4 regions of the Altererythrobacter sp. H2 genome follow, and region 1 is predicted to be linked to each of the others. Evidence: predicted binding sites of a transcription regulator. Region 1 holds the regulator's gene; each other region holds the start of a gene.
What was found. The regulator LexA, encoded in region 1, represses DNA repair genes until DNA is damaged. The targets are predictions, from matches to a motif close to GTTCCNCNCTTGTTCT.
Positions count from the first base shown of each region.

Region 1 (7,183 bases):
TTCGCCCGCATCTGCGCCCGCTATTTCCTCAACGATTTCTACCTTGAGGAAGCGCAGCTGCTGCGTGATGCGCACAAGCTGAAGGGCATTCCCGGAATTATCGTGCAGGGACGTCACGACATTTGCTGCCCGCCAACCTCCGCCTGGGCGCTCAAGCAGGCCTGGCCTGAAGTCGACCTGCGGATCGTCCACGACGGCGGCCACGCCGCGAGCGAGCCGGGGATCGTCGACGGCCTGGTGCGGGCGACGGATGAGTTTGCGGCATGATCCTCGTCATCGACAATTACGACAGCTTCACCTTCAACCTGGTCCATTACCTGATGGAACTGGGGGCCGAGGTGCGGGTGGAGCGCAATGATGCGATCAGCGCCGGGCAGGCGGTATCGGGCGGGGCAAAAGGCTGCCTCATATCCCCCGGCCCGTGCACGCCTAACGAGGCGGGGATCAGCCTTGATCTCGTCGCCGCCTGCGCCGGCGCGCGCCTGCCGCTGCTCGGCGTGTGCCTGGGCCACCAGTCGATCGGGCAGTATTTCGGCGGCAAGGTGGTGCGCGGCGGGTTGATGCACGGCAAGACCAGCCCGGTGACGCACGATGGCACCGGCTTGTTCGCCGGGCTCCCCAGCCCCTTCACCGCCACCCGCTACCATTCGCTGATCGTCGAGGACATCCCGGATTGCCTTGTGGTCAACGCGCGCTCCGACGATGGCCACGTGCAGGGTTTCCGCCACGTCGAGTTGCCGATCCACGGAGTCCAGTTCCACCCCGAATCCATCGCCACCGAGCATGGCCACGCCCTGCTCGCCAACTTCCTGCGCCTGTGCGGGATCGTACCGGAGCCAATCCGATGAAATCGCTGCCCGGCGCCGATGCCCACCTCAATGAAACCGAAGCCGAGGAAGTATTCGGCTGGATCCTCGACGGCGAAACCAGCGAGGACGAGATCGCCCGCTTTCTGATCGACCTTTCCGACCGGAGCGAGACGGCGGAGGAAATCGCCGGAGCCGCCCGCGCCTTGCGTGCCCGCCTGATCCCGATCGCCGCGCCCGCCAATGCGGTCGACTGCTGCGGCACCGGCGGCGATGGGCACCATACGCTCAATGTCTCGACCGCCGTCAGCCTGGTGGTGGCGGCCGCGGGCGTGCCGGTGGCGAAGCACGGCAACCGCGCCGCCAGCAGCAAGGCAGGCGCCGCCGACACCCTTGAAGCACTCGGTCTCGACATGGAAGCAGCCGGCCGCACTGCCGAGAAGACTCTTGCCGAAATCGGCATCTGCTTCCTGTTCGCCAAGAACCACCATCCGGCGATGGGCCGGATTCAGCCCATCCGCCAGCGGCTGGCGCGCCGCACGATCTTCAACCTGATGGGGCCGCTGTCCAACCCGGCCGGGGTCCAGCGCCAGCTGATCGGCATTGCCCGCCCCGCCTATGTGCCGATTTATGCCGAGGCCAAGGCAAGGCTGGGCACGATCCGTACCTTTATCGCTTCGGGCGACGAGGGGCTCGACGAGTTGAGCCTGGCCGGCGGCAACGAACTGGCCGACGTGCGCGGGCGCAATTTCGAGATGCGGCGGGTCGATTGCACCATGGCTGGCCTGCCCCATTCCCCGGTCGAGGCGATCCGGGGCGGCGATCCGGCGCACAATGCCAAGGCGCTCAAGGCCCTGCTCGATGGTGTTCCCGGACCCTACCGCGATGCAGTGCTGTTCAACGCGGCCGCCACCCTGCTGGTGGCCGGCGCTGCGACCAGCTGGACCGACGGCGCCGCCCGGGCCGCCGAATCGCTCGACAGCGGTGCCGCAGCCAACCTGCTCACCCGCTGGATCGAGATTGCCCGATGAACAAGCTTGAGGAAATCTGCGCGACCAAGCAGACCGAAGTGGCCCAGCGCCGGGCCGAGCAGTCGGTAACGGCGCTCGACCATCTTGCAGCCGGGCAAACGCCGCCGCGCGGCTTCGAGGCTGCCCTGCGCGCCAAAGCGGCTGATGGTTTTGCCCTGATCGCAGAAATCAAGAAAGCTTCGCCGTCCAAGGGGCTGATCCGGGCTGATTTCGATCCCGCTGATCATGCACGTGCCTATCAGGCCGGCGGCGCTGCGTGCCTGTCCGTGCTGACCGATGCGCCCTATTTCCAGGGGCACGAGGACTATCTGGTCGCTGCCCGCACCGCCTGTAACCTGCCGGTCCTGCGCAAGGACTTCATGGTCCATCCGTGGCAGGTGGCCGAAGCGCGGGCGATCGGTGCCGATGCGATCCTGATCATCGTCGCCGCGCTGGAAGACAGCGCGATGGCGGAAATCGAGGCGGCTGCGATGGAGCGCGGGATGGATGTGCTGGTCGAAGTGCATGACGAAGCCGAGATGGAGCGCGCCCATGCGCTGAAGTCCCGGCTGATCGGAGTAAACAACCGCAATCTCAAGACTTTCACCACCGATCTTGCCACCACCGAAAGGCTTGCCCCGCTCGCCCCTCCCGGCACTCTGCTGGTCGGTGAAAGCGGGATCAACAGCCATGCCGATTGCGAGCGATTGGCCCGCAGCGGCGTCCGGACTTTCCTCGTCGGGGAAAGCCTGATGCGGCAGGCCGATGTAGAGGGCGCGACGCGGGCACTTTTGACAGGACGAGCCTGACGCGCAGACACTGTCCTACAAGGTGCTCGTCTGGCATAGAGGGCGGATGAGCATGAGTGCCACTCCGTCCGTTTTCCTGCCCCCGTCTGGTGAGATGCACCGCCCGGACTTTTTCTCTCCAGGACTGTGTAACATGTGTAACAGGTCTCCGGATTCCAGGCACTTGCGGGGACCCGGCCAATGAGCCGTTTGACCCATCTCAACGAGTCGGGCGCAGCGCACATGGTCGATGTCGGCGGCAAGGCCGAAACGCAGCGCATGGCCCGGGCCGGGGGCGTGATCCGCATGAGCGAGGGGGCGCTGGCGGCGATCCGGGCTGGCGACGCGCCCAAGGGCGATGTGCTCGGCACCGCACGGATCGCCGGGATCATGGCCGCCAAGAAGACGGCCGAACTGATCCCGTTGTGCCATCCGCTGGCGCTGACCTCTGTGGAAGTCACGTTCGACTACATCGATGGCGGGGTCGCGGTCACGGCCACAGCCTCGCTCACCGGCAAGACCGGCGTGGAAATGGAAGCAATGACAGCCGCTTCGGTGGCGCTGCTCACAGTCTATGACATGGCCAAGGCGCTCGACAAGGGCATGGTGATCGAGTCGGTGCGGCTGCTTGCCAAGAGCGGCGGCAAGTCGGGTGACTGGGTGGCGGAATGAGCCTGCCTGCGCTCACCATCGAGCAGGCGCAGGCGCGGATGCTGGCCCTGCTCGCGCCGATGCCGGCGGAGGCGGTGCCGGTCGAGCGGGCGCTGGGCCGCTACCTTGCGCAGCCGCTGGTGGCGGCGCGGACCCAGCCGCCGGCCGACCTTTCGGCGATGGACGGCTACGCGGTGGCGGGCACAGGCCCGTGGCAGCGATTGGGCGAGAGCCGCTGCGGCGAGCCGTTTGGCGGGCCGATCGCAGCGGGGCAATGCGTCCGCATCTCGACCGGCGCGATCCTGCCCCTTGGGGCGGACCGCGTGCTGATCCAGGAAGATGCCCTGGTGGCGGGCGCGCAGGTCTCCGCCACCGTCGATCCGGCCGCTGGCAAGCACATCCGCCGCAAGGGGTTCGAGTTCGCGCCCGGCGCTCTCCTCCTGCCCGCCGGGCCCTGGATCGGCCCGGCGCAACTGGCACTGGTGCGCTCTGCCGGCCATGCGACGGTGCCCGTCCACGCTGCGCCGACCGTGGCCGTGTTCGACAGCGGTGACGAGCTGACCAGCGACCCTACCTCCTGCGCTGTCCACCAGATCCCCGCCAGCAACGGCGCCATGCTCGGGGCCATGGCGTCATCGCTGCCCTGCACCGTGCGGCAGGGCGCACCCCTGCCCGACCGGCTCGATGCGATCGTCGCCGCGCTGGAGGACCATGCCGATGCCGACCTGCTGGTCCTGACCGGCGGCGCCTCTGTGGGCGTCCATGACCTGGCCCGGCCTGCGCTGGAGGCAGTTGGGGCAGAGCTCGACTTCTGGAAGGTTGCGATGAAGCCCGGCAAGCCGCTGATGGTCGCCCGGCGCGGCCGCCAGGTCGTGATTGGCCTGCCTGGCAACCCGGTTTCGGCCTTCGTGACCGGCTTCCTGTTCATGCTGCCTGCGCTGCGCCGGTTGCTGGGGGCGGCCGAATGCCTCCCGCAAACCGTATCCATCCCCCTGGCAACCGACTGCGCACCGGGCGGACCAAGGCGCGAATTGCTGCGCGGGTCGCTCAGGCCGGATGGCGTGATGCCATCGCGCGAGCAGGACAGCAGCGCCTTGCTCAGCCTCGCCCGGTCTGACGTGCTGATCGACCGTCCCGCACACGCCGATGAGGCTAAAGCGGGAACGCCTGTTCCGGTCTACCTGCTCGGAAACGGCTGAAATGCTTGACTCGTGAAACGGGGTTGCCTACTTGTTCCACATTCGTTCGCATGGCGCGGGCGGAACAGGAACGGCACAGGGAGCCTCCGCGATGCTGACAGCCAAGCAGCATGAACTGATCCGCTTCATTCAGGTTCGCCTGGAAGAAACCGGCATTTCCCCCAGTTTCGAGGAAATGAAGGAAGCGCTCGATCTCAAGAGCAAGTCCGGCGTTCACCGCCTGATTTCCGCTCTGGAAGAGCGCGGCTTCATCCGCCGGCTGCCCAACCGGGCCCGCGCGCTGGAGGTGCTCAAGCAGCCGGAAGACGTGCTGTCGGTGCCGAAAGCAGCGCCCCGTGCAGCCAATGATCCGGTCAGCCTGGCCCGCGCACCTGCGAAGCAGGCGCCGCGCCCGGCCAACGATGTGGTCGATATCCCGCTGCATGGCCGGATTGCCGCCGGTGCGCCGATTGAGGCTTTCGAGGAGCACAGCAGCCTGCCGGTCCCCGCCGCCCTGCTGGGCCCGGGCGAGCATTACGCGCTGGAGGTTTCCGGCGATTCGATGATCGAGGCAGGCATCTTCGACGGGGACTTCGCGCTGGTCCGCCGGACCGATACCGCGCGTGATGGTGAAATCGTGGTCGCGCTGGTCGACAACGAGGAAGCGACGCTGAAGTACCTGCACCGCGATGCGGGGATGGTGCGGCTTGATCCGGCCAATGCGAGTTATGACCCGCAGGTCTACGAACCCCATCGGGTCCAGGTCCAGGGCAAACTCGCGGGCCTCCTACGGCGCTATCACTGAGTTAGTTGGCTTCGCAGGCGTCCGGTCGGGCGGCTTGTGCCACCAGCCATGGTCGCCCTGGCTTGCGGCAACCGTTTCGATCCGCTCATCCGGGAGGTAGATGGCGAGGCCGCCGGTTTGCTCCAGCATCTTGCGGTCGGCCTTGAGCCAGGTCGGGCGGCAACTTGCGGGCAGCCAGCGGTCGGCAATGACGATGTCGGCGCGTTCGCAGGCAGAAGCCAGTGCACGCTCCTCGACCCGCTCGCGGTTCAAGGCCATCAGCAAGGCCCACTTGCGCCCATCACGTTCGATTGCCAGGGTGCAGAAATCGCGGCTGCATTGCGCGCCCGGCCAGTCCTTGAGGGAAATCGGCTCGCCGGATAGGCCGGCGGTTTCCAGCAGGTTGTCGCGCACGTACTCGCTCCGCGTCTCGCGCAGCATGAGGAGGCGCTCACCTTCCCCGGTGATGCCGACCTGTCTGCCGTCTGTCGAAACCAACACGTCGGGCACTGGGGTCATCACCAGCGCAACTGCCGCTGCAGCAACCGGAACGAGGCCTAGCAGCCGGACCCGCCCATGCCACAGCGCGAGCCAGATTCCGCCCACGACAAACAAGGCAAAGGTGCCCGCGCCCATTTGCGGCATCAGCTTCACCGCACCCGGCTGGTCAGCCGTCCAGTGGGCAATCGCCAGCAGGGCTTCGAGCGACTTCTCGCTCACCCACCACGCCGGCCGTCCCAGCCCGACGGTGTCGAGCAGCAGGCCGAGTGCAATGGCTGGCATGGATATCAGTGTGACCAGCGGGATGGCGATGACGTTGGCGAAAGCTCCGTAAAGGCCCGCGCGGTGAAAATGGAACAGCACGATCGGCGTGAGCACCGCTTCGATCACCAGCCCGGTGGCCAGCAGCATTGCCAGCCTGCGCCCCTGCCGCGCCAGCCAGCTTTCCTCTCGCGCAGCGAGGAAGGCCTTTACCGGTCGGCTCTCGTGCAGCGCAATAATCGCCAGAACAGCGGCAAAGCTCATCTGGAAACTCGGGCCGATCAGCGCTTCCGGCCAGACCAGCAGCACCAGAAAAGCCGCGGTTGCCAGCATCCGCACGGACAGGGGCTCCCGTCCAATCGCCAGGGCAGTCAGGACCAGCAACGCGCCTATGCAGCTGCGCACCGTCGGCACTTCGGCACCTGTCAGCAGGGTGTACCCGACACCGGCCAGTGCCCCTACCCCCGCCGCCAGGACCGGCAGGCGAATTCTCAGCGCCAGCCAAGGTGACAAGGCCAGCAGCTTGAGTGCCAGCAGGTACCCTGCCGCGATCACTGCGCTGACATGGACCCCGCTGATCGAGAGCAGGTGAGTCAGCCCGGAATCGCGCATGGCTTTTTCGTCACCCAGGTCGATCGCGCCCCGGTCACCGCTGGCAAAGGCCGCTGCGATCGTACCGGCTGAGCCATCGACCTGCTCCCGGACATGGGCCGCAAGGCGGCGCTGGACCTGCGCCAGACCGCGCACCTGCGGCGCGTTCTCTACCACCTCGACCGGGCCCAAGGCGGAGCCGGTTGCAGCAAGCCCGTCAAACCAGGCGCGGCGGGCGAAGTCATATCCTCCGGGAAGCATGGGCGGCGCAGGCGGCGAAAGTCTCGCGCGTAAACGCACCACCGCGCCCTCGGTCATGGCTGGCGTTGCATCGGCAGCGGGCAGGTTTATCCGGATCTTGCGGGCGATGCCTGCCTCGGCATCGCGAATGGCCAGAACCAGGCGGATACGCTGCTGGGCGGGCTGTTCCTGCCGGTCAAGCACGCGGCCAACGATGATCGTGACGCTCGTCCGGGTAATCGGCTCCGCACCAACCAGGGCCGACCTTGCCCACACCGTCCCCACCCCTGCAGCGAGCAAGAGACTGGTGGTGATGACTGCCAATTGCAGGGCAGCGCGATTCCTGTCACCGCGCCAAAGGGCCGCAGCCGCA
Region 1 covers NZ_CP141285.1:1,704,578-1,711,760, forward strand. The annotation lists gene pip (prolyl aminopeptidase) at 1-267, shown strand, start outside; gene U4960_RS08620 (anthranilate synthase component II) at 264-848, shown strand; gene trpD (anthranilate phosphoribosyltransferase) at 845-1,837, shown strand; gene trpC (indole-3-glycerol phosphate synthase TrpC) at 1,834-2,625, shown strand; gene moaC (cyclic pyranopterin monophosphate synthase MoaC) at 2,806-3,276, shown strand; gene U4960_RS08640 (molybdopterin molybdotransferase MoeA) at 3,273-4,454, shown strand; gene lexA (transcriptional repressor LexA) at 4,546-5,238, shown strand; gene U4960_RS08650 (ComEC/Rec2 family competence protein) at 5,221-7,183, opposite strand, start outside.

Region 2 (7,183 bases), 650 kb from region 1:
ATTGGCCTGGCGATATCGACATGCGAAACCATGGCAAGCGCGTGGACCCCGGCGTCGGTCCGCCCGGCGGAATGGAGTGCCGCGGCTTCTCCCGTGACGGCATGCACCGCCTGCTCGACCGCCTGCTGCACGCTTGGACCGTGGGCCTGGCGCTGGAGGCCCATGAACGGCGTGCCGTCAAATTCGAGGGTGAGGGCAAAGCGGGTCAATCGAGCACTGCCCCCGCCGCAATCGGCCATCCGCGCAGCAATTCGTCCGCCTCCATCGCCGGTTTGCCGGCCCGCTGGAGCCTGATCGGCCGGATCGCTCCATTGCCGCAGGCGATGGTGAGCTTGCCGTCAATCACGGTGCCGGGCTTCTCGTTCCCCTGGGCCACGCCGGCCTTCAGCAGCTTCACCCGCTCGCCGCCGATTTCGCACCAGGCACCGGGAAAAGGGGCGAGACCGTGGATATGGCGAACCACGTCGGTGGCGGGGCGCTGCCAGTCGATCCGCGCCTCGGCCTTGTCGATCTTGGCAGCGTAGGTGACGCCCTCCGCAGGCTGGACCTGGGGCGCCAGCTGGTCGAGCCCGGCCAGTACTTCCACCATCAGGTGCGCTCCCAGTTCGGCCAGTTCCGCAGTCAGTTCGCCGGTCGTCTTGTCCTCGATCGGGGTGGCGGCCCTGGCCAGCATCGGCCCGGTGTCGAGCCCCGCTTCCATCTGCATGATGGTGACGCCGGTTTGCTCATCGCCCGCCATCACCGCGCGGTGGATCGGTGCCGCCCCGCGCCAGCGCGGCAGGAGCGAGGCGTGGACGTTGAGGCAGCCGTGCTTCGGCGCGTCGAGCACCGCCTGCGGCAGGATCAGACCGTAGGCGGCGACCACCGCCACGTCGGCGCCAAGCGCGGCGAATTCGGCCTGCTGTTCGGGCTTGCGCAGCGATTTGGGTGTCAGGACCGGGACGCCCAGAGCTTCCGCCGCCCGGTGCACGGGCGAGGGTTGCAGCTTCTTGCCGCGCCCGGCAGGCGCTGGCGGCTGGCTGTAGACTGCCACCAGTTCGTGCCCTGCTTCGTGCAGTGCCCGCAGCGTCGGCACCGCGAAGTCAGGCGTTCCCATGAAAATGATACGCATAAGGGGCGGGGCAGCCTTTCGTTCGGTAGTTGCTGCCCCTATCTGCCGCTTCATGGCATCGCAAGAGATCGAGCGGCTGGCTTCTGCACTGGCGCGGCTTCCCGGCCTTGGCCCGCGCAGTGCGCGGCGGGCGGTGCTGTGGCTGGTCAAGCACCGCGAACGGGCGCTGCCCGAACTGGTCGAGGCGCTGGCCGGGGTGCGCGAGAACCTCTCCGAGTGCCCGCAATGCGGCAATGTCGATACCCACAGCCCCTGCGGCATCTGCGCTGACCCGCGCCGCGATCCGCGCAGCCTGTGCGTGGTGGAGGAAGTGTCTGACCTGTGGGCGCTGGACCGGGCGCGGCTGTTCACCGGGCGCTACCACGTGCTGGGTGGGCGGCTCTCCGCGCTGGAGGGTGTCCGCCCGGAGGATCTCAACATCACCGGCCTGCTGGCGCGCGTGGAAGAAGGCGGCATCGACGAGGTCGTGCTGGCGATGAACGCCACGCTCGAAGGGCAGACCACTGCCCATTACCTCGCCGAGCGGCTGGAGGCCTTTCCGGTGCGGGTGACCCAGCTGGCCCACGGCCTGCCCGTCGGCGGAGAGCTCGATTACCTTGACGAAGGCACGCTGGCGCAGGCGCTGCGCGCACGGCGGCCGGTTTGATCGACGCAGGCAGTTGAAGCCGCGCCATACCCGCACTATGTGGCGGCGATGGCTATCCGTGAAATCCTCGAAGTGCCGGATCCCCGGCTCAAGGTCGTGTCCGAACCCGTCACCGAGTTCGATGACGAACTGCGCACCCTCGTCGAGGACATGTTCGAGACGATGTACGATGCGCCCGGTATCGGCCTCGCGGCGATTCAGGTCGGCGTGCCCAAGCGCCTGCTAGTGATCGACCTGCAGCCGGAAGACCCGGATGCCGAGCCCGAACCGTGCAACCACGATGGTCACCACCACCATCACCAGCCGACGAAGAAGGAACCGCGCGTCTTCGTCAATCCGGTGATTGTCGATCCGGCAGAAGACCTCGCGACCTATCAGGAAGGCTGCCTCTCGGTCCCCGAAATCTACGCCGACGTTGATCGTCCGGCGACCTGCACCGTGCGCTACCAGGATCTCGACGGCAAGCACCACGAGGAGCGGATGGAGGGCCTGATGGCGACCTGCATCCAGCACGAGATGGACCACCTCGAAGGCATCCTGTTCATTGACCACCTGAGCCGCCTGAAGCGGCAGATGGCGCTCAAGAAGCTGCAGAAGCTGCGGGCGGCCTAGGCTCAGCCGACCATTTGGAGCGCCTCGCGGCACCGCGCGGCGCAATCACGGCAGGCTTCGGCACAGATCCGGCAATGGTCGTTGTCATGCTGTTCGCATTCGGCAGCGCAGAGCTCGCAAGCCTGGATGCAGGTGTTCAGCATCGAGCGCAGGACCTCCTCGTTGGCGCCGGTGCGGCGAGCCGCAACGCGTGACGTGGCGGCGCAGATATCGGCGCAGTCACTGCAGGTGCGGATGCATTGCTGCATGTCCATCTCTTCGGCGGCGCAGGCGTCCGCACAGGATGTGCAGACTACCGAGCAATAGCTCGTAATCGCAGCGGCCTGGGCAAGTGCTTCGTTTGGCGGCCCCCCGATCCCTTCGCGCAGGTCAGGATGGGCGGCGATGATGCTGACGATCGACATGAGTTTTTTCTCCTTGGATAACGAATAGACGGGCAGCCTGGAGATATGTTCCGCAGTTGCCCTGCTGCGGTCGTTTCTTGCGGGGAACCGTGAGCCGGAGGCGGCCGTTCGTCTGACATGATCGGGGACGATACCATCGGACTTCTCGCTCGGTCGGCCGCGCAGGTGTTCGAGGTGGCCGGCATCGGGGTGATTGTCGCCGGCTCGCTGGTCGCCGTTGTGTTGTTCGCGATGGGCATGGTCAGGCTTCAGACGTACGGACAACGCGAGAAGGCCGACGATCCGGTCGCGATCTTCCGCCGCGCCTTGGGACGGTCCATCCTGGTGGGCCTTGAGCTGCTGGTCGCAGCCGACATCATCCGCACCCTCGCGGTCGACCCGACCATCGACAGCGTTCTGGTACTTGCAGTGATCGTGCTGATCCGCACTTTCCTCAGCTTCAGCCTGGAGGTGGAGATCGACGGGCGCTGGCCGTGGCAGAAGCAGACCCCGAGCACCAAAGAGGGCGGGCCCTGAGGCGGCAGGTGAATAAACTGGTTCCTGTCTTGGCGACGGCGCCCGTTCCAGCTATGTTCCCGTCATGGAACCTGTCATTGTTGTTGTCGCTGTCCTTTTCCTGGTGGTCGGGCTTGGCGTGGGCTGGCTCGCTGCTTCGCGGCCCATCGCGGACCTGAGGGAACGCCTCGGAGACGCGGAGGGGCAAGTGTCAGACGCGGAAGCGCGCTTCAAGCAGGCGGTGGCGGAATTGGGCGATGCCCGGATCGAAGTGGCCACCTTGCGCGCCAATGCCGCGAACTTTGACAAGCAGATCGAGGCGATGCGGCAGGCGCGGGAGGAGCTGCTGATGCAGTTCCGCGCAACCGGCGGCGAGGTGCTGGCCAAAGCGCAGGAAGAATTCATGAAGCGCGCCGAAGAGCGGCTCGGCCATTCGGAAAAGGCCAGCGAGGAAAAGCTCAAGGCGCTGCTCGCCCCGGTGGGCGACCGGCTGAAAAGCTACGAGGACCAGGTCAAGGCGCTGGAGGAAAAGCGGGTCGATGCCTTCGGCCAGCTGGCCGGGGTGATCGAGCAGATGCGCGCCGGGCAAGAACAGATCCGGCGCGAGGCACAGCGGCTCGGCAATTCGCTCACCAATGCGCCCAAGGCGCGCGGGCGCTGGGGCGAGCGGGCATTGCAGAACGTGCTGGAGCAGTGCGGCCTGTCCGAACACACCGATTTCTTCCTCGAACATTCGCTCGATACCGATGAAGGGCGGCTGCGCCCCGATGCGATCGTGCGGGTGCCGGGGCAGAAGATGCTGGTGATAGACGCCAAGGTTTCGCTCAACGCCTATCAGGCGGCATTCGAGGCGGACGATGAAGGCGAGCGCAAGCGCCTGTTGGAGGTCCATGCCAAGGCGATGAAGGGCCATGTCCAGACGCTCGGCGCCAAGAGCTACCAGAGCCAGTTCGACGAGGCACCGGACTATGTCGTTATGTTCGTGCCGGGGGAGCATTTCGTCGCCGCCGCCCTGGAAGCCGATCCGGAGCTGTGGGACTTCGCCTTTCGCAACAAGGTGCTGCTGGCAACGCCGACCAACCTGGTGGCGATTGCCCGCACCGTGGCGCAGGTGTGGCGGCAAGACACCATTGCCCGAGAGGCGATCGAGATCGGCAAGGCCGGGGCCGAGCTGTATGACCGGCTGGCGGTTGCGGCCGAGCACCTGAAGCGCGTCGGTGGCGGGCTCGAAACGGCGGTCAACAACTACAACAAGTTTGTCGGCTCGTTTGAGCGCAACGTGCTCACCTCCGGCCGGCGGCTGGCGGAAAAGGGCATCGAAATCGGCAAGCGTGAGATCGAGGACGTGCCGCTGATCGAAGGCGCACCGCGCTATGGCGCAGCGGACGTATCCGAGGAGGAGGAAGGCGTGGCCCTGCCGCCGCCTGCCGCCTGAACCCGACGCATCCGGGTGTCAGTCAGCCCGCACCAGTTCGGCCTTGTGGCTGTCTGAGCTCAGCGTCAGTCGGTCACCCGCAACGGTTAACACCGGCTTTTCCGCCAGCAGGGCGCCAATGGCGCGCTCCTGCTCCATCAGCCCGTCGCAGAACATCATGGTCGAGGCGTAGGGGCCGCCCATTAGCCGATCGCCTTCGATTGTCCAGGTGCCGCCCATGCCGTTGCAGCCTGCGGTGGCGCTGATTCGCTCGGCGGTGAACGCCATGCGCGCCCGGTCCGATGCCGGGGCTTGCCCGTCAATGGCAACAAAGCGCCATTCGGTCCCGGCCAGTTGCGGCGTTTCGGCATAGCCGGTGCTGGCACAGGCGGCGAGCAGGGGCAGGGCGGCGAGGGTAGCGAGTCGGATCATGGCGCAAGGCTAGGCCCGCCCGCCTGATCGCGCAATGAACGCGCCTCAGCCTTCGAGCGAGTCCAGCACCTCGTAGGCCAGCACGGCACCGGCCACGGCGGCGTTGAGGCTGTCCGCCCGGCCGCGCATCGGCATGGTCACCCGCAGGTCGCAGGCCGCCTCGTACTGTTCGGGCAGGCCGCGCGATTCGTTGCCGACCAGGATGAAGCACGGCGCAGCATAAGGCGCACCGCGATAGGGGACGGCATCGCGCAAGGACGCGGCCACGAGCTGCCCCTCTCCGCCGCGCAGCCAGGGAAGGAACTCCTCCCATCGTGCCTGCGCGATATGCTGCGTGAACACGGCGCCCATGCTCGCCCGCACGGCTTCGACGCTGAACGGATCGGCGCAGTCGTCGATCAGGATCAGCCCGCCGGCCCCGACTGCGTCCCCGGTCCGCAGCATGGTGCCCAGGTTGCCCGGATCGCGCAGCGCCTGCGCCACGAGCCAGATCGGCGCGGCAGCGCGGTCAAGCGCAGCGAGCGAGGTGTCGAATTCATCATAGACACCCGCCACGGCCTGCGGGTTGTCCTTGCCGGTGATCTTGCCGAGGATGTCCGCGCTGGTTTCGATCACTTCGCCGCCGGCAGCAAACACAGCGTGTTCCAGCCGGTCGATCAGGGGGTGGGGATCGCGGCCGGATGCGAGGACCAGCACTTGCGGAACGTGCCCGCATTCCAGGGCGTCGGTCAGCAGGCGCAGACCTTCGGCGAGGAACGTGCCCGCCGCCTTGCGGTGCTTCTTCTCGCGCAGGGCCCGCAGCGCCTTGACGGTCGGATTGGAGAAGCCGGTGATCAGCCTCCGGCCGGGATCGGGCATTGGTCTGGGCTGCCTATTCTTCGCCGAAGCCGTCGGCCACCAGCGCGCTCAGCCGCTCGATCACAGCGCCGTCGGCATCGCCGGTCACGACCAGCTCGATCGTATCGCCCCTGGCCGCGCCGAGCATCATCAGGCCGAGGATCGAACCCCCTGCAGCACTGTTCGCGCCCTTGGTGACAGTGACGCAGACCCCGTCCGGCAACTGGCTGGCGGCGTTGACGAACTTGGCGCTGGCGCGCGCGTGCAGGCCGCGGCTGTTGACGATGGTCAGTTCCCGCCGATGTTCCGCCACACGTACCCCTACGATGCCTTGGCGCGCTGGCCGAGCAGCTCGGAAGCGACGGTGATGTAGCTTTGCCCGGCTTCGCGCGCGGCGGCGACGGCGGTGACCACGTCATGATCCTTGCGCACGCCGGCCAGCCGGATCAGCATCGGCAGGTTGACCCCGGCGATGACTTCCACCCGGCCCGAATCGAGCAGCGAAATGGCGAGGTTGGACGGGGTGCCGCCAAACAGATCGGTCAGGATGACCACGCCCTTGCCACTGTCGACCTTGCGGATCGCCCCGGCAATTTCCGCCCGGCGCTTCTCGGCGTCGTCGTCCGGTCCGATGCAGACGGTGGCAATCGCCTCCTGCCGGCCGACCACGTGCTCCATCGCGTGAACGAATTCCTCGGCCAGCCGGCCGTGGGTTACCAGAATGAGTCCGATCATGGGCGTTACGGTATCCGGATTCTCTCGGTCAGGGGTGTCTCGCATGTCCGCCACCGGTCAGCCCTTCGGGCCTTCGATCTCGTCAGCGGCACGCGACCCCAGATTGCGGTGCAACACGGTGGGGGAAAATCCGTCTTCGCGCAAGGCCTGAGCCATGCGCTCGGCGGTGAAGACCGACCGGTGGCGCCCGCCAGTACAGCCGAAGGCGATGTTGACATAGGCCTTTCCCTGCGCGCGGTAGCGCGGCAACAGGGTGGCCAGAAGCGTGCGGATCTGGCCGAATACCGTGTCATATGCCGGATCCTGCCGGATGTGTTCGCCCACTGCCGGATCGAGCCCGGTCTGTTCGCGCAGTTCCGGCACCCAGTGCGGGTTGTCGAGAAAGCGCATGTCGAACACCAGGTCTGCCAACGGCGGGGTCCCGCGCGCGAAACCGAAGCTGGAGACGATCACTGCCATGTCCTGCGGAGCAGTCCGGGCGAACTGGGCGCGGACGG
Region 2 covers NZ_CP141285.1:1,050,807-1,057,989, forward strand. The annotation lists gene truA (tRNA pseudouridine(38-40) synthase TruA) at 1-209, opposite strand, end outside; gene fmt (methionyl-tRNA formyltransferase) at 206-1,111, opposite strand; gene recR (recombination mediator RecR) at 1,164-1,757, shown strand; gene def (peptide deformylase) at 1,806-2,369, shown strand; gene U4960_RS05290 (four-helix bundle copper-binding protein) at 2,372-2,773, opposite strand; gene U4960_RS05295 (DUF1622 domain-containing protein) at 2,891-3,289, shown strand; gene U4960_RS05300 (DNA recombination protein RmuC) at 3,354-4,703, shown strand; gene U4960_RS05305 (META domain-containing protein) at 4,722-5,114, opposite strand; gene U4960_RS05310 (TrmH family RNA methyltransferase) at 5,160-5,972, opposite strand; gene U4960_RS05315 (HPr family phosphocarrier protein) at 5,986-6,264, opposite strand; gene U4960_RS05320 (PTS sugar transporter subunit IIA) at 6,273-6,686, opposite strand; gene rapZ (RNase adapter RapZ) at 6,744-7,183, opposite strand, start outside.
Region 2: a site for LexA is predicted at 2,821-2,836, ahead of U4960_RS05290 (four-helix bundle copper-binding protein). Genes of this name have one in related genera too.

Region 3 (7,183 bases), 820 kb from region 1:
ATTCTCAATGTTTGTGACAACTGGAGAGTTCTCTCGAGATTCCAAAGACCTTATGAAAAAATCTGGGATCATCCCGATGGATGGGCCACAGCTAGGGCAGTTTCTTGCCGATAACAATGTAGGATTGATCGGCGAGGAATTTGACGACAGTGCTTTCGACACATGGTTATATGGCTAGCTTATCGGGCTCCTCCGCCCCCTCTGCGATCATGCCTGACAACTCCATGGATGCTTTTTTGGCCGCCTCGGCCTTTACGTGAGCAAACCGGCACTGCGCGTGGCGACCTAACACCCATTCCCGTTATCGCGAACGCAGCGGGGCGATCCAGGGCGCTCTCGATCGCCGTCCTTCGGCCGACGGGCAAGGCCCCCCGCTCAGGACACGCTATGCCCTGGGGGCTCCTCACAATGACGGCGGGTGGGTAGTGCGGCCTCTTCGCCGCCCTTCGACAGGCTCAGGACAGGCTTCGCGTGGACCAAAACAAGCGGGACCCCGGATCTCGTCCGGGGTGACGTGGTCGTTCTGGCCTTCGCAGGGGCAGGCAAGTCCGGGGTGGCGAAGGGAGAGCAGCGGTTGCCGGTTGCGGGGCCTCTCTGCGCCTTGTCTTTCCTCTGCGGTCTCTGCGTGAAACACACTGGGGCGAGGTGTGGGGTCAGGGTGGCGCTTCGCCACTGCGTGGTCCCGCTGTCCCAAGGGGGAGGAATACCAGCCTGCGGCTGGCCCCCTCTCCCAACCCCGGATCAGGTCCGGGGCAGGCTCCTCTCGCGCAAGGGGAGAGGGCCTTTGTGCCCCCTCCGTCCGTGCTGCGCACGGCCGCCTCCCCCAGCGGGGGAGAATTATTCGACCGCCACCGCCGAGCGTTCACCAACTTTGGCCAGCAGCGGGGCGAGGTAGTGCCCGGTGTAGCTGCGCGGTTCCTTGACCACTTGCTCCGGGGTGCCGACCGCGACGATCTCGCCGCCGCGCACGCCGCCGCCGGGGCCGAGGTCGAGCACCCAGTCGGCGGTCTTGATCACGTCGAGGTTGTGCTCGATCACCACCACGGTGTTGCCCTGATCAACCAGCCGGTGGAGCACTTCGAGCAGCTTGCGCACGTCCTCGAAGTGCAGGCCGGTGGTCGGCTCGTCGAGGATGTAGAGCGTCTGCCCGGTGCTGCGGCGGCTCAGTTCCTTGGCCAGCTTGACCCGCTGCGCCTCGCCGCCGGAGAGCGTGGTCGCCTGCTGGCCGACCTTGACGTAGCCGAGGCCGACTTCGTTGAGCATGTGCATCTTGTCGCGGATCGGGGGGACGGCCTTGAAGAATTCCTCCGCATCCTCGATCGTCATGTCGAGCACGTCGGCGATCGAGTGGCCCTTGAACTTCACCTCCAGCGTTTCGCGGTTGTAGCGGCGGCCGTGGCATTGCTCGCAGGTGACGTAGACATCGGGCAGGAAGTGCATCTCGATCTTGATCAGGCCGTCGCCCTGGCACGCCTCGCACCGGCCGCCCTTGACGTTGAAGCTGAAGCGGCCGGGCTTGTAGCCGCGCGCCTGGCTTTCCGGCAGGCCGGCGAACCAGTCACGGATCTGGGTGAAGGCGCCGGTGTAGGTGGCGGGGTTGGAGCGCGGGGTGCGGCCGATCGGGGACTGGTCGATCTCGATCACCTTGTCGCACAGCTCCAGCCCGGTGACCTTGTCATGCGCGCCGGCGATCACCCGCGCCCCGTTGAGCGCGCGGGCGGCGGCGGCGTGGAGCGTGTCGATGGTGAGGCTGGACTTGCCCGAGCCGCTGACCCCGGTGACGCAGGTGAAGGTGCCGAGCGGGAACTTCGCCGTGACATCGCGCAGGTTGTTGGCCCGCGCGCCGTGGACCGTCACGTGGTGGCCGTTGCCCATGCGGCGCGTGGCCGGCACCTCGATCCGGCGGGTGCCGTTGAGGTAGGCGGCGGTGAGGCTGGTCTTGCTCCTGAGCACTTCCTTGAGCGTGCCCTGCGCCACCACCTCGCCCCCGTGCACCCCGGCGCCGGGGCCGAGGTCGACCACGTGGTCGGCGGTGCGGATGGCGTCCTCGTCATGCTCGACCACGATCACCGTGTTGCCGAGATCGCGCAGCCGCTTGAGGGTTTCGAGCAGCCGGTCGTTGTCGCGCTGGTGCAGGCCGATGCTCGGCTCGTCGAGCACGTAGAGCACGCCTGACAGGCCGGAGCCGATCTGGCTGGCGAGGCGGATGCGCTGGCTCTCCCCGCCGCTGAGGGTGCCGCTGGTGCGGTCAAGGTTGAGGTAGTCGAGCCCGACGTTGTCGAGGAAGCCCAGCCGCTCGTTGATCTCCTTGAGGATGGCGCGGGCGATCTGGCGCTGGGTCTCGCCCAGCTGCTCCTCCAGCGCGAGGAACCAGGCCTTGGCATCGGCGACGCTCATCTTGGTGGGGGTGGCGATGTCGGTCATCGCAACCTTCACGCTCAATGCCTTCTCGTTGAGCCGCTTGCCGCCGCACGCCTCGCACGGCTGCGCGGTCTGGAACTTGGACAGCTCCTCGCGCATCCACGCGCTTTCGGTCTGCAGCAGGCGGCGGTTGAGGTTGCCGATCACCCCCTCGAACGCCTTGGTGACGGTGTATTCCTTGCGCCCGTCCTTGAAGGTCAGCGGCACCGGCATCCCGCCCGTGCCGTGGAGGATGATGGTCCGCTGATCGGGCGCGAGTTCCTGCCACGGGGTGGTGAGCGCGAAGTCATAGGCCTTGGCCAGGCTCGCCAGCACCTGCATGTAATAGGGGCTCGGCGGGTTGGACTTGGCCCACGGCACCACCGCGCCCTGCTTGAGCGACAGCGCCTCGTTCGGCACCACCAGCTGCGGGTCGAACAGCATCTTCTCGCCCAGGCCATCGCAGGTCGGGCAGGCCCCCTGCGGCGCGTTGAAGGAGAACAGCCGCGGCTCGATCTCCTCGATGGTGAAGCCGGAGACGGGGCAGGCGAACTTCTCCGAAAAGACGATCCGGTTGGCAGGAATGCCCGCCCCCTTCATGGCGCCGCCCGCTTCACCCTCGCCCTCGCGCCCCGGCACCACGCCGTCAGCCAGGTCGACATAGGCCAGTCCCTCGGCCAGCTTGAGCGCCTGCTCGAAGCTGTCAGCCAGCCGCGTCTCCACGCCCGGCTTCACCGCTATCCGGTCAACCACCACCTCGATGTCGTGCTTGAGCTTCTTGTCGAGCGCGGGGGCTTCCTCGATGCCGTAGAATTCGCCGTCGATCCGCACCCGGGTGAAGCCGGCCTTCTGCCATTCGGCCAGTTCGCGCCGGTATTCGCCCTTGCGCCCGCGCACCACCGGGGCAAGCAGGTAGAGCCGCGTGCCTTCCGGCAAGGTCATCACCCGGTCGACCATCTGGCTGACAGTCTGCGCGCTGATCGGCAGGCCGGTGGCAGGTGAATAAGGCACGCCGACGCGGGCCCACAGCAGCCGCATGTAATCGTAGATCTCGGTCACCGTCGCCACAGTGGAGCGCGGGTTGCGGCTGGTGGTCTTCTGCTCGATGCTGATGGCAGGAGAAAGCCCGTCGATATGCTCGACATCGGGCTTCTGCATCATTTCGAGAAACTGGCGCGCATAGGCGCTAAGGCTCTCGACATAGCGCCGCTGCCCCTCGGCGTAGATCGTGTCGAACGCCAGGCTGGACTTGCCCGACCCCGAAAGCCCCGTGATCACGATCAGCGCATCGCGCGGCAGGTCGATATCGACCCCCTTGAGGTTATGCTCGCGCGCGCCGCGCACGGAAATGTGGGTCAATGCCATGGGTCGTGCTGTTCCATATTTGTTCGGATTCTGCAAGGCAGCCGACCGGGCGGGCGGGACAACCTGGAAAGGCAGCAGGTGGGATTGACAATGATCCATTGAAAGGGCGTGGTGCAGTAAATCTTGCAAACAGGATGAGACCTCATGCGTATCTTGTTGCCTGCCATGCTCGCGTTTGCCGCCCCTGCCTCCATCGCAGGGCTGAATTTGGCGTGGGCGCAGCCAGCACAGGCCCAGGCCGCAATCGATCCGGCGTTTCTGGCCGAGGTGCAGGGGCGCTGGGTGTCTCGATTTCCCCACAGCGACATAGAGTTCGAAGTCAACGGCACCGAGATCCGCCTCGTCGTGGCAGAGGAGAAAGTCCATGGCAGCGGGCGGTCGCAGTATGTGCCTCGTGCTGGCGATCTGGTTGCGGTGATCACCGGCGCTGAACGGACCGGCGCCAAACAGGGGGTCGATGGCAAAGACTATCCGGAATATGTCTTTTACGTCCGCAGCATCTCCAATCATGGAGACGGCTGGCGGATTTCCGAAAGTTCCACCACCAGGCACCTGACATTCAACACGCAGTTTTGCCGGGACGGCTCGTCCGGCCCCACCAAGCCATTCTCCAATTACTACACCCTGTCTTCGCCGGCAGTGGTGACCAATGACGGTTGGCGCGCCGAAGCCAAGGGCCGGATTTTCCCGCCGCGCGGCAGTGTGCCCAACTGGGCCGATCCGATCGTGCCAGGCTGCAAGGATGGCCCGTCAAGTCGCCCGAACCGCATGACGGGCTCGGCCAGCACAGCCACCGCCGCGCAGCCTGCGCAGGTGTCCTCTGACCCTGTTCCGCCCTTATCCGTTCCGGTTGCCTCCGAGCAGGAGCAGCGCGAGCAGGCCGAGCGCGAGCGCCTGAACCGGGAACAGGCCGAGTTCGGCACCCGCCAGCTGGCCGAGAACGAAGCCAACCGGCAGGCCTACGAGCAGGCCCTGCGTGACCGGGAGGCCACCATCGCCCGCCAGGCGGCCGAGCACGAGGCGGCGGTCGCGGCGGTCGAGGCTGAACGGCTCCGGCGCGAGCGCGAACACGAAGCCGCCATGGCCCGCTGGCGCGCCGACGTGGAAGCCTGCCGGAAGGGCGACCGGAGCCGATGCGCCCAGTGACGGAAATGCACCCGGTTGCATTTGTAATCAATCTCAGGTTCAAGCGCGGTCAGCTAACAGCCCGGCCAACACCGGGTAAGACCCGACCATGATCCGATAAGGAGTCGCCGATGAAATCCCGCCTCATGCTCGCCGCCGCTGCCGGCGCGCTGCTCACCACTGTTGCCATCATGCCGGAGCCCGCCATGGCCCAGACCAAGCCTGCCGCTTCCTCCGCCAACCTGTCTGGCGACGAGCTGGACAAGGCGATTGCCTATTTCGCCAATGACAGCGTGCTGCCTTTCCACGCGCCCGATTTCACCAGGGTGCCAGACGCGGTCTACCTGCCCGCGTTCGAGAAGGCGATGGCAGTCCACAACGGCGAGATCGCGCGGATCAAGGCCAATCCGGAGGCGCCCACGTTCGAGAACACCATCGTCGCGCTGGAAACCTCGGGGCGGATGCTGGGCCGGGTCGCGACCATGTTCTTCGCCCTGACCGGCGCCAACACCAACGACACGCTTGACGAGACGCAGACCTTGGTCGGCCCGAAGCTGTCGCAGCATGGCGATGCGATCACGCTGGATCCGGTGCTGTTTGCCCGCGTGAAGGCGGTCTACGACAACCGCGCTTCGATGAGCATGACGCCGGAGCAGGCCAAGCTGCTGGAGGAAACCTACGAAGGCATGGTCAACGCCGGGGCGCAGCTGACCCCGGCCCAGAAGGAGCAGGTCAAGACAATCAACTCCGACCTGTCCAAGCTGACCACGGACTTCAGCCAGCGGGTGCGCGCGGCGACTGTCGCCAATGCGCTGGTGGTTGACAGCGCGGCGGAGCTGGCCGGCCTGTCGCAGGCCGACATCGATGCCGCGGCCAAGCTGGCAGCGGAAAAGGGGATGCAGGGCAAGTTCGCCATCGCGCTGCAGAACACCACCCAGCAGCCGCTCCTGCCCGCGCTGGAAAACCGCGCCACCCGCGAAAAGCTGTTCAGGCTCTCGCTCACCCGCGCCGAGCAGGGCGGGCCGAACGACACCCGCGAACTGATCGCCCAGATCGTCCGCCTGCGCGCCGAAAAGGCCGCGCTGTTCGGGCATGACAGCTGGGGCAGCTATGCCCTGGTTGACCGGATGGCGAAGAAGCCGGAAACCGCGCTGGGCTTCATGACCGACATGGTCCCCGCCCTCGCCGCGACCCAGCAGCGCGAGGCGGCCCTGCTCAACGAGATGATCGCAGCCGAAGGCGGCAATTTCTCGGTCGAGCCGTGGGACTGGTACCGCTATGCCAACAAGGTCAAGGCGGAACGCTACGAGCTCGATGAAGACAAGGTCATGGAGTACTTCCAGATTGACCGGGTGCTGGAAGACGGGGTGTTCTACGCTGCCAACCAGCTGTTCGGGCTCGACTTCAAGAAGCGCACCGACCTGCCGGTCTATCACCCGGACGTGACCACCTACAGCGTGTTCGACCGCGACGGGAGCGAGCTGGGGATCTTCTACTTCGACCCCTACCAGCGCCCGAGCAAGCGTGGCGGCGCGTGGATGAGCAACTTCGTCGACCAGAGCTATCTCTACGGCACCAAGCCAGTGATCTACAACGTGCTCAACATCCCCAAGGCGGCCGAGGGCGAAGTCCAGCTGGTCAGCTTCGACAACGTCAACACGCTGTTCCACGAATTCGGCCACGCGCTGCACGGCTTCTTCGCCGATCAGCAGTATGCCAGCCTCTCCGGCACCGCCACCGCGCGCGATTTCGTGGAGTATCCCAGTCAGGTCAACGAGATGTGGGCCACCTGGCCCAGCATCCTCGAAAACTACGCCAAGCACTACAAGACCGGCGAGACCATCCCGGCCGAGCTGATCGCCAAGATCGACGCGGCGAGCAAGTTCAACCAGGGGTATGACTTCGGCGAAGTCGTTGCCGCCGCCCTGCTCGACATGAAGTGGCACGCGCTTTCGGTGGACGAGGCCGCGAAGATCCGCACCGCCGCCGATGTCGACGCGTTCGAGCGGCGCGCGCTGGAAGAGCTGGGGCTGAAGGTGGACCTGGTGCCGCCGCGCTATCGCAGCAACTACTTCAACCACATCTTCAGCTCGCCGGCCGGCTATTCGGCGGGCTACTACAGCTACCTGTGGACCGAGATGCTCGACCGTGACAGCCGCAAGTGGTTCCGCGACAACGGCGGCCTGACCCGCGCCAACGGCGACCACTACCGCGCCACCGTGATCAGCCGCGGCGGCACGATGGACTACTTCGAGATGTTCGAGAACTTCGCCGGGCGCCAGCCCGACGTGAC
Region 3 covers NZ_CP141285.1:2,522,585-2,529,767, forward strand. The annotation lists gene U4960_RS12515 (restriction endonuclease) at 1-178, shown strand, start outside; gene uvrA (excinuclease ABC subunit UvrA) at 838-3,765, opposite strand; gene U4960_RS12525 (hypothetical protein) at 3,910-4,911, shown strand; gene U4960_RS12530 (M3 family metallopeptidase) at 5,022-7,183, shown strand, end outside.
Region 3: a site for LexA is predicted at 3,776-3,791, ahead of uvrA (excinuclease ABC subunit UvrA). Genes of this name have one in related genera too.

Region 4 (7,183 bases), 1.4 Mb from region 1:
CCGGAACGTCGGGTGGACAGTTATGCCGTGCCGAAAGGACGGTGGCGGTGACGGGCCGGACAGAGCAAGCTTCGGCTCGAAACTGGTGGACGGGGGCTGACTCCTAAGCTGCTGTCAGCCGCACCTTGGTCATGTCTCCGCGCCCCGCCAGCAGGCCGGCAACGGAAATGTCTTCGTCGAGTTCCTCCCAATGCAGGCCCACGCGGCTGAGACTTACCCTCGCGCGTTGTTGCGCCGTCCCGTGAAGCAAGCGCGGGAACCAGGCGAGCGGAATGCCCAAGGTCCGGCCATCGGCAAGATCGACCCAAAAACTGTGCTGGTCGAACCGGACCGCCAACGGCTCAGGCGAGGCGGCCTGAACGTCAGTCAAAGTGGTCATTCCATGCCCTTTCGATCACGTCTGAGCGCTGTTCTATAACACCGATAAGCTGCGAAAGCACGTGTGCCGGAAACCCCCGATTATAAGCGAGGGTTGCCTGCGGGTGCAGCCAGAACTTGGCGTTGTCGGCACCTTTGCGGACGTGAATGTGCACCGGTTCGCGCGGATCGCCTTCGTCGGAATAGAAGTGGAAGCGAAATCCATTCCAGTCGAAGACTTTGGGCATGGCAGAAGCTACTCCGCCGCCACGCTCCCGGAACCGGCATTGCCGAACATATCCGGCTCGCCCGCACCGTCGTCCGCCTGGTTCGCGGCTGAGCCGATCTTGGCCTTCTGGCGGTTGTCGAAGCTGGACCACACGTCCTGCCAGTTGCCCTTGGTCGCGCCCTTCGAATACTCGGTCGCGCGGGTTTCGAAGAAGTTGGCGTGTTCCACCCCGTTAAGCAGCGGGGCGAGCCAGGGGAGGGGGTGGTCTTCCACCATGTAGATCGGCTGGAAGCCGAGCTGGCCCAGCCGCCAGTCGGCGATGTAGCGGATGTAGCGCTTGATTTCCTTCGCGCTCATGCCGCTGACCGGGCCCATCTCGAAGGCGAGGTCGATGAAGGCATCTTCCAGCCGCACCGTCTTCTGGCAGATGTCGATGATGTCTTCCTTGACCGCCTTGGTCAGGCAATCGCGCTCGCGCACGAATTCGTGGAACAGGCGCACGATGCCTTCGCAGTGCAGGCTCTCGTCGCGCACGCTCCAGCTGACGATCTGGCCCATGCCCTTCATCTTGTTGAAGCGCGGGAAGTTCATCAGCATGGCGAAGCTGGCGAACAGCTGCAGCCCTTCGGTGAACCCGCCGAACACCGCCAGCGTGCGGGCGATATCCTCGTCGGAATCGACCCCGAACTGCTGGAGGAAATCGTGCTTGTCCTTCATCTCCTCGTATTCGAGGAAGGCGCTGTATTCGCTTTCGGGCATCCCGATGGTGTCGAGCAGGTGCGAATAGGCCGCGATGTGGACCGTCTCCATGTTGGAGAAGGCGGCCAGCATCATCTTCACTTCGGTGGGCTTGAACACCCGCCCGTAATGCTCGTGATAGCAGTTCTGCACCTCGACATCGGCCTGGGTGAAGAAGCGGAAGATCTGGGTGAGCAGGTTGCGCTCGTTCTCGGTGATCTTCTGCGCCCAGTCGCGGCAATCCTCTCCCAGCGGCACTTCTTCCGGCATCCAGTGGATCTGCTGCTGCCGCTTCCAGAACTCGTAAGCCCACGGATATTCGAACGGCTTGTAGGTCTTGCGGGCTTCGAGAAGGGACATCGGGCGTACTCCGGGCGTAAATCAGGCAAAATGTATACGGCTGGCGGGCGATTGCGGACGCACCATTACTGGCAGGCCCCTATTGGCAGGCCAGACATTCCTCGTAGTCGGTCTGTTCGATCTCGAACTTGGGTGCTTCCGAGGTGTTGTCAGCCTCCACCCCGCCGGCGAACCCGGCGCGCTGCACGCTCTTGGAGCGCAGGTAGTAGAGGCTCTTGATGCCCTTCTCCCATGCCTGGAAGTGGAGCATGGCCAGGTCCCACTTGTCGACATCGGCCGGGATGAACAGGTTCAGGCTCTGCGCCTGGTCGATATAGGGCGTGCGGTCGGCCGCGAATTCGAGCAGCCAGCGCTGATCGAGCTCGAAGCTGGTCTTGAACACGGCCTTTTCCTCAGGGCTGAGGAAATCGAGGTGCTGGACCGAGCCGCCCTTCTCCAGGATCGAGTTCCACACGTTGGTCGAATCCTTGGACTTCTCGCGCAGCAGCTTTTCCAGATACGGGTTCTTAACCACGAAGCTGCCCGAGAGCGTCTTGTGGGTGTAGATATTGGCCGGGATCGGCTCGATGCAGGCGCTGGTGCCGCCGCAGATGATGCTGATCGAGGCAGTCGGCGCGATCGCCATCTTGCACGAAAAGCGCTGCATCACGCCCATGTCCTCGGCATCGGGGCAGGGGCCGCGCTCGTTCGCCAGCATCATGCTCGCCTCGTCGGCCCGGGCCGCGATGTGCTTGAACATCTTGAGGTTCCATACCTTGGCCATCGGGCTTTCAAAGCCGATGCCCTTGGCCTGGAGGAACGAGTGGAAGCCCATCACGCCCAGGCCCACCGAACGCTCGCGGCTGGCGGAATACTTGGCCCGGGCCATTTCCGGCGGGGCACGGTCGATATAGTCCTGCAGCACGTTGTCGAGGCAGCGCATGACGTCTTCGATGAACAGCTTGTTGCCTTCCCACTCGTCCCACTTTTCGAGGTTGAGCGAGCTGAGGCAGCACACCGCCGTGCGATCGTTGCCGAGGTGGTCGCGGCCGGTGGGCAGGGTGATTTCCGAGCACAGGTTGGAAGTCGAGACCTTGAGGCCCAGGTCGCGGTGGTGCTTGGGCATCATCCGGTTCACCGTGTCGTTGAACACGATGTAGGGCTCACCGGTGGCGAGGCGGGTTTCGACCAGCTTCTGGAACAGACTGCGCGCATCGACCTTGCCGCGCACGCTGCCGTCCCGCGGGCTCTTGAGCTCGAACTCCTCGCCGTTGCGGACGGCTTCCATGAAGGCGTCGGTCACCAGCACGCCGTGGTGCAGGTTCAGCGCCTTGCGGTTGAAGTCCCCGCTCGGCTTGCGGACTTCGAGGAACTCCTCGATCTCCGGGTGGCTGATGTCGAGATAGACCGCTGCCGAGCCGCGCCGCAGCGAGCCCTGCGAAATGGCGAGCGTGAGCGAATCCATCACCCGCACGAACGGGATGATGCCGCTGGTCTTGCCATTGAGGCCGACCGGCTCGCCAATCCCGCGCACATTGCCCCAGTAAGTGCCGATCCCGCCGCCGCGGCTGGCCAGCCAGACGTTCTCGTTCCAGGTGCCGACGATGCCTTCGAGGCTGTCCTCGACCGAGTTGAGATAGCACGAAATCGGCAGGCCGCGATTGGTGCCGCCGTTCGACAGCACCGGGGTGGCCGGCATGAACCACAGGTTGGAGATGTAGTCATAGAGCCGCTGGGCGTGCTCCTGGTCGTCGGCATAGGCATCGGCCACGCGGGCGAACAGGTCCTGGTAGCTTTCGCCGGGGAGCAGGTAGCGGTCCGTCAGCGTATCCTTGCCGAATTCGGTGAGGTTCGCGTCGCGCGCATGGTCAACCACGATGGTGAACCGGCGGTCCATCACCTTCTTCGAATCGCCCGCCCGGTCACTGGCGGCAGCATCGGCGGTGGCGGCCTGGGCCATGGCTACGGCGAGCGCCTCGGCGGCCTTGCCTGCGACCAGCTCTGCGCTGCCCATATCTTGCGTGTCCATGCTCACTGCGGCCTTCTGCCTGCCGGCTGTCTCACCGGGCTCGATCCCCGTCGTCTGTGTCTGGTCGAGACCCATCGCTGATTCGTCTCCGGTCCTGAATTCCATTGCTGCCTAGCCCCGCCTGTTTGCCCTGTGGGAACGACGCCGGTCCGGCGCCTGGTGTTCCGCATGTGTTCGACTCGGCGGATGCGTTCCGCCTAGCATCTTTTGGTGTCCGGGCGGCGGATTAGTTCTCCCCCGCCTGTCCACAGCCCGATCGCCCGGCCTTGCCTTTCCGACCGAATCACCCGCCCCACACGATTTGCATCGTACGCCTTGGAAAACACGATCTTGTGGGTGTACCCGCGATCCGAACCACTAGATACTGAATCAGGCGGGACTCTGGCGCAAGAGGGTAAAGCACGTTTAACCATGTTGCGGGCGGCGCTGCGCGGGGTGTGTTAGCTGTGTGCAACGCAGCGACGCGGCGGATTTGCTGGACTGGCGCGCCGCGCAAGCCCCAAAATGAAAACCGGCAAAAATTTATATGGGCAAAGTGGGTATTGCGGGGCTTTGAATCAATCGAATCGGGCCGGGTAATTTTTGTGCGCCGCTCAAGGTGGCGGACCTGCCGCACCAGCTCTCGCGGCGCGGCAGGTCAGATGTTCGCGCGTAGCCGCCTCTCCGGCGGGTAGGCGGGTCAATCAGAAGGCTGTTCGCCGGCATCCGCTGTGCGGGCAAACGGGATCGTCTGCCCGCCCTGGCCGATCACCGCGCCGGTCACCTTGCCGCCCTCCAGCACGATTTCGACGAAGGCATCGACCCCGGTGACCGCGAACCGCGCCGGGCCCTGCGCCACCAGCGGCAGGGCAGGCTGCCCACCAAGCCGGGCGATGAGCGTACCAGAGTTGTCCAGGGACAGGATCAACGTCCCGATTGGCCCCGTATAGGTTCCTGCATAGCTCTGCAGCACGTCCGGCGCGATGGCTACGGCTGGTGCGGCTTCGACCTTTCCGGCCCATTGGGCGATTTCCGGTTCGTTGGCCCCGTTATGGTGCATTTCCATCCGCAGCGTTCCGTCATCGGCGCGGGTGATGGCAAACCAGGTCGGATTGTAAGGGGCGTAGAAGAACCGGTCACCGCCTGCGGGAAACACTTCTGATTCCCGGCCGCCGGTGCGCAAGGTGTAGAGCTTGCCATCGCGCTCGTAGAATTTGCGGGCCTGCGCTTCGTCGATCCGGTATTCGCCCAGCAGCGGCGCTATCGCAGCCAGATCCAGCGCAACCGCTTTGAATTCCTCGAACGGATCGCCGATGGCCATGGCCGCGATCCGCGCCATCAGCGTGTCGCTCGAAATTTCAGGCGAATCCGTGTTGTTGAACACGGCCACGAAGATGCCGTCGCCGGGAAGGTAGACGCTCGCGGTGTTGAAGCCATTTATGCCGCCGCCGTGGCCGATCGCAGGCCGGCCGCGAACCGGCTCGACACCCAGGCCGAGTCCGTATTTGGCCTCTGTGCCGTCGTTAAGCACCGTCGGGGCGATCATCTGGCGATAATAATCGCCTCCCACCACCTTGCCGCCATGCAAGGCATCGGCCCAGCGGGCGAGGTCGAGTACGTTGCCGCGCAGCGCCCCGGCTGCCGCAGGGACAGTGGCGTCGATCGGGCCGGCAATCTCAGCCTTGCCGTCGCCGCTGCGCGTATAGCCTGTCGCCATGTCCGGCAGGGTCGCTTCATCGGCAAAGCTGGCGATCGTGGACAGACCGAGCGGGGCCGCAATCCGTTCCGCCACCGCCTCGTCCCACGATTTGCCGGTGACTGCCTCGATCACCGCACCCACCAGGATGTAGCCGCTGTTGTTGTACAGATAGCGTTCGCCCGGAGCGAAATCGCGGGGCCGGTCCCTGAACTCGCCGATCATGTCCTGCGTCGTCCATCGGCGGGTGAGATTGGCCTCGTTCATCCAGCCCGGCATGCTGGTGTAGGATGGAATCCCCGATGTGTGATTGAGCAATTGCCGAACGGTGACCGACGCGCCGCTGGCCGGGTAGTCGGGCACGAATTTCGACAGCGGATCGTCCAGCGACAAGCGGCCTTCTTCGGCCAGTTGCATGACAACAGCTGCGGCAAACTGCTTGGTGATGGAGCCCAGGCGGAACAGGGTATCCGGTGCGACCGGGCGGCCTTCCGCGATCCGGGCCATGCCGCGCGCGCCTTGATAGACGACCTGCCCATCTTCGGTGACAACCACCGAGACGCCGGGGCCGGACTGATCGACGGTCGCGGCGATCAGGGCATCGACGTCCTGCGCGAACCCGTCGGGCACGGCCATCGCGGCATTGGGAACCAGTGCGGCTGTTGCAAGCAGCACGGCGGCGGAAAAACGATACGGCACTGTTTCTCTCCCTCTTGGTGTATTATGTGAATGATACACCAAGAGGGAGTTTGCAAGACCTATTTCGCCTCGGTGGCCATGGCATGCTTGGCGATCTCGCTGGCGAGCTCGTCCACCAGGTCCAGCGGCAGGTCGTGGCCCCAGCCGGGTATGGTGCGGATGCGCGCGCCGGGGATACTGGCGGCGGTGTCACGGCCGCCCTCGACCGGCACGAGGGGGTCGGCCTCGCCGTGCAGCACCAGGGTCGGCGCGGTGATCCCGGCCAGCATCGCCCGCCGGTCGCCATCGGCGAGGATCGCGGCGAGGTGCCGGGTCGGCCCTTCTGGATAGACGCTGCGGCGGACCGAGGCGGTGACATTGGCGCGCAGGCGCTCTTCCGGGGCCGGGTAGCCGGGCGAGCCGATGGTGCGGGCGAGCAGCATCCCGTGCTCCACCAGCACCGCCTCGTCCATGCTGGCCGGGCGCTTGACCAGCACCTCAAGCGCTTCCTTTTTCGCAGGGGGCAGCCTCGGGTTGCCGGTGGTCGAGAAGATCGTGGTGAGCGAGCGGGTCTTGTGCGGATGGCGCGCCGCCACATGCTGGGCGATCATCCCGCCCATGCTGCCGCCGACGATGTGTGCGGTCTCGATCTCCAGCGCATCCAGCAGGCCCGCCCCGTCATCGGCCATGTCGGCCAGGGTATAGGGCACCTTCGGCCTGATCCCGAGCTTGCCGAGCAGGGTCAGCTTGACGATGCCGGGCGCGCGCACCCCGTGGAACTTGTGGCTGAGACCGATATCGCGGTTGTCATAGCGGATCACCCGGAACCCGTGACCCACCAGCGCCTCGACCAGCTCGATCGGCCACAGGGTCAGCTGCGCGCCGAAACCCATGATCAGCAGGATCGCCGGGTCACCGGCCTTGCCGTGGTCTTCGTAATGAATGGTAATCCCGTTGGCGGTCGCAGTAGGCATGGTCTCTCCCTGTCGGCTTTGTGTGGGCTTATTTTTCGATCGGGTCGTCCGCAGTCGCTCCGGATGGTCTTGCCGGCGGCACGGGCCGCCAGTCCGGCCCGCGAATTTCGAACCCCTTGGCCTCGAGCTGGTCGAGCACGCCCTGGTCTTCCGCCAGCACCCGC
Region 4 covers NZ_CP141285.1:3,147,819-3,155,001, reverse strand. The annotation lists gene U4960_RS15625 (hypothetical protein) at 1-51, shown strand, start outside; gene U4960_RS15620 (DUF2442 domain-containing protein) at 104-379, opposite strand; gene U4960_RS15615 (DUF4160 domain-containing protein) at 363-605, opposite strand; gene U4960_RS15610 (ribonucleotide-diphosphate reductase subunit beta) at 614-1,684, opposite strand; gene U4960_RS15605 (ribonucleoside-diphosphate reductase subunit alpha) at 1,764-3,692, opposite strand; gene U4960_RS15600 (serine hydrolase domain-containing protein) at 4,372-6,066, opposite strand; gene U4960_RS15595 (alpha/beta fold hydrolase) at 6,126-7,019, opposite strand; gene U4960_RS15590 (TraB/GumN family protein) at 7,048-7,183, opposite strand, start outside.
Region 4: a site for LexA is predicted at 3,854-3,869, ahead of U4960_RS15605 (ribonucleoside-diphosphate reductase subunit alpha). Genes of this name have one in related genera too.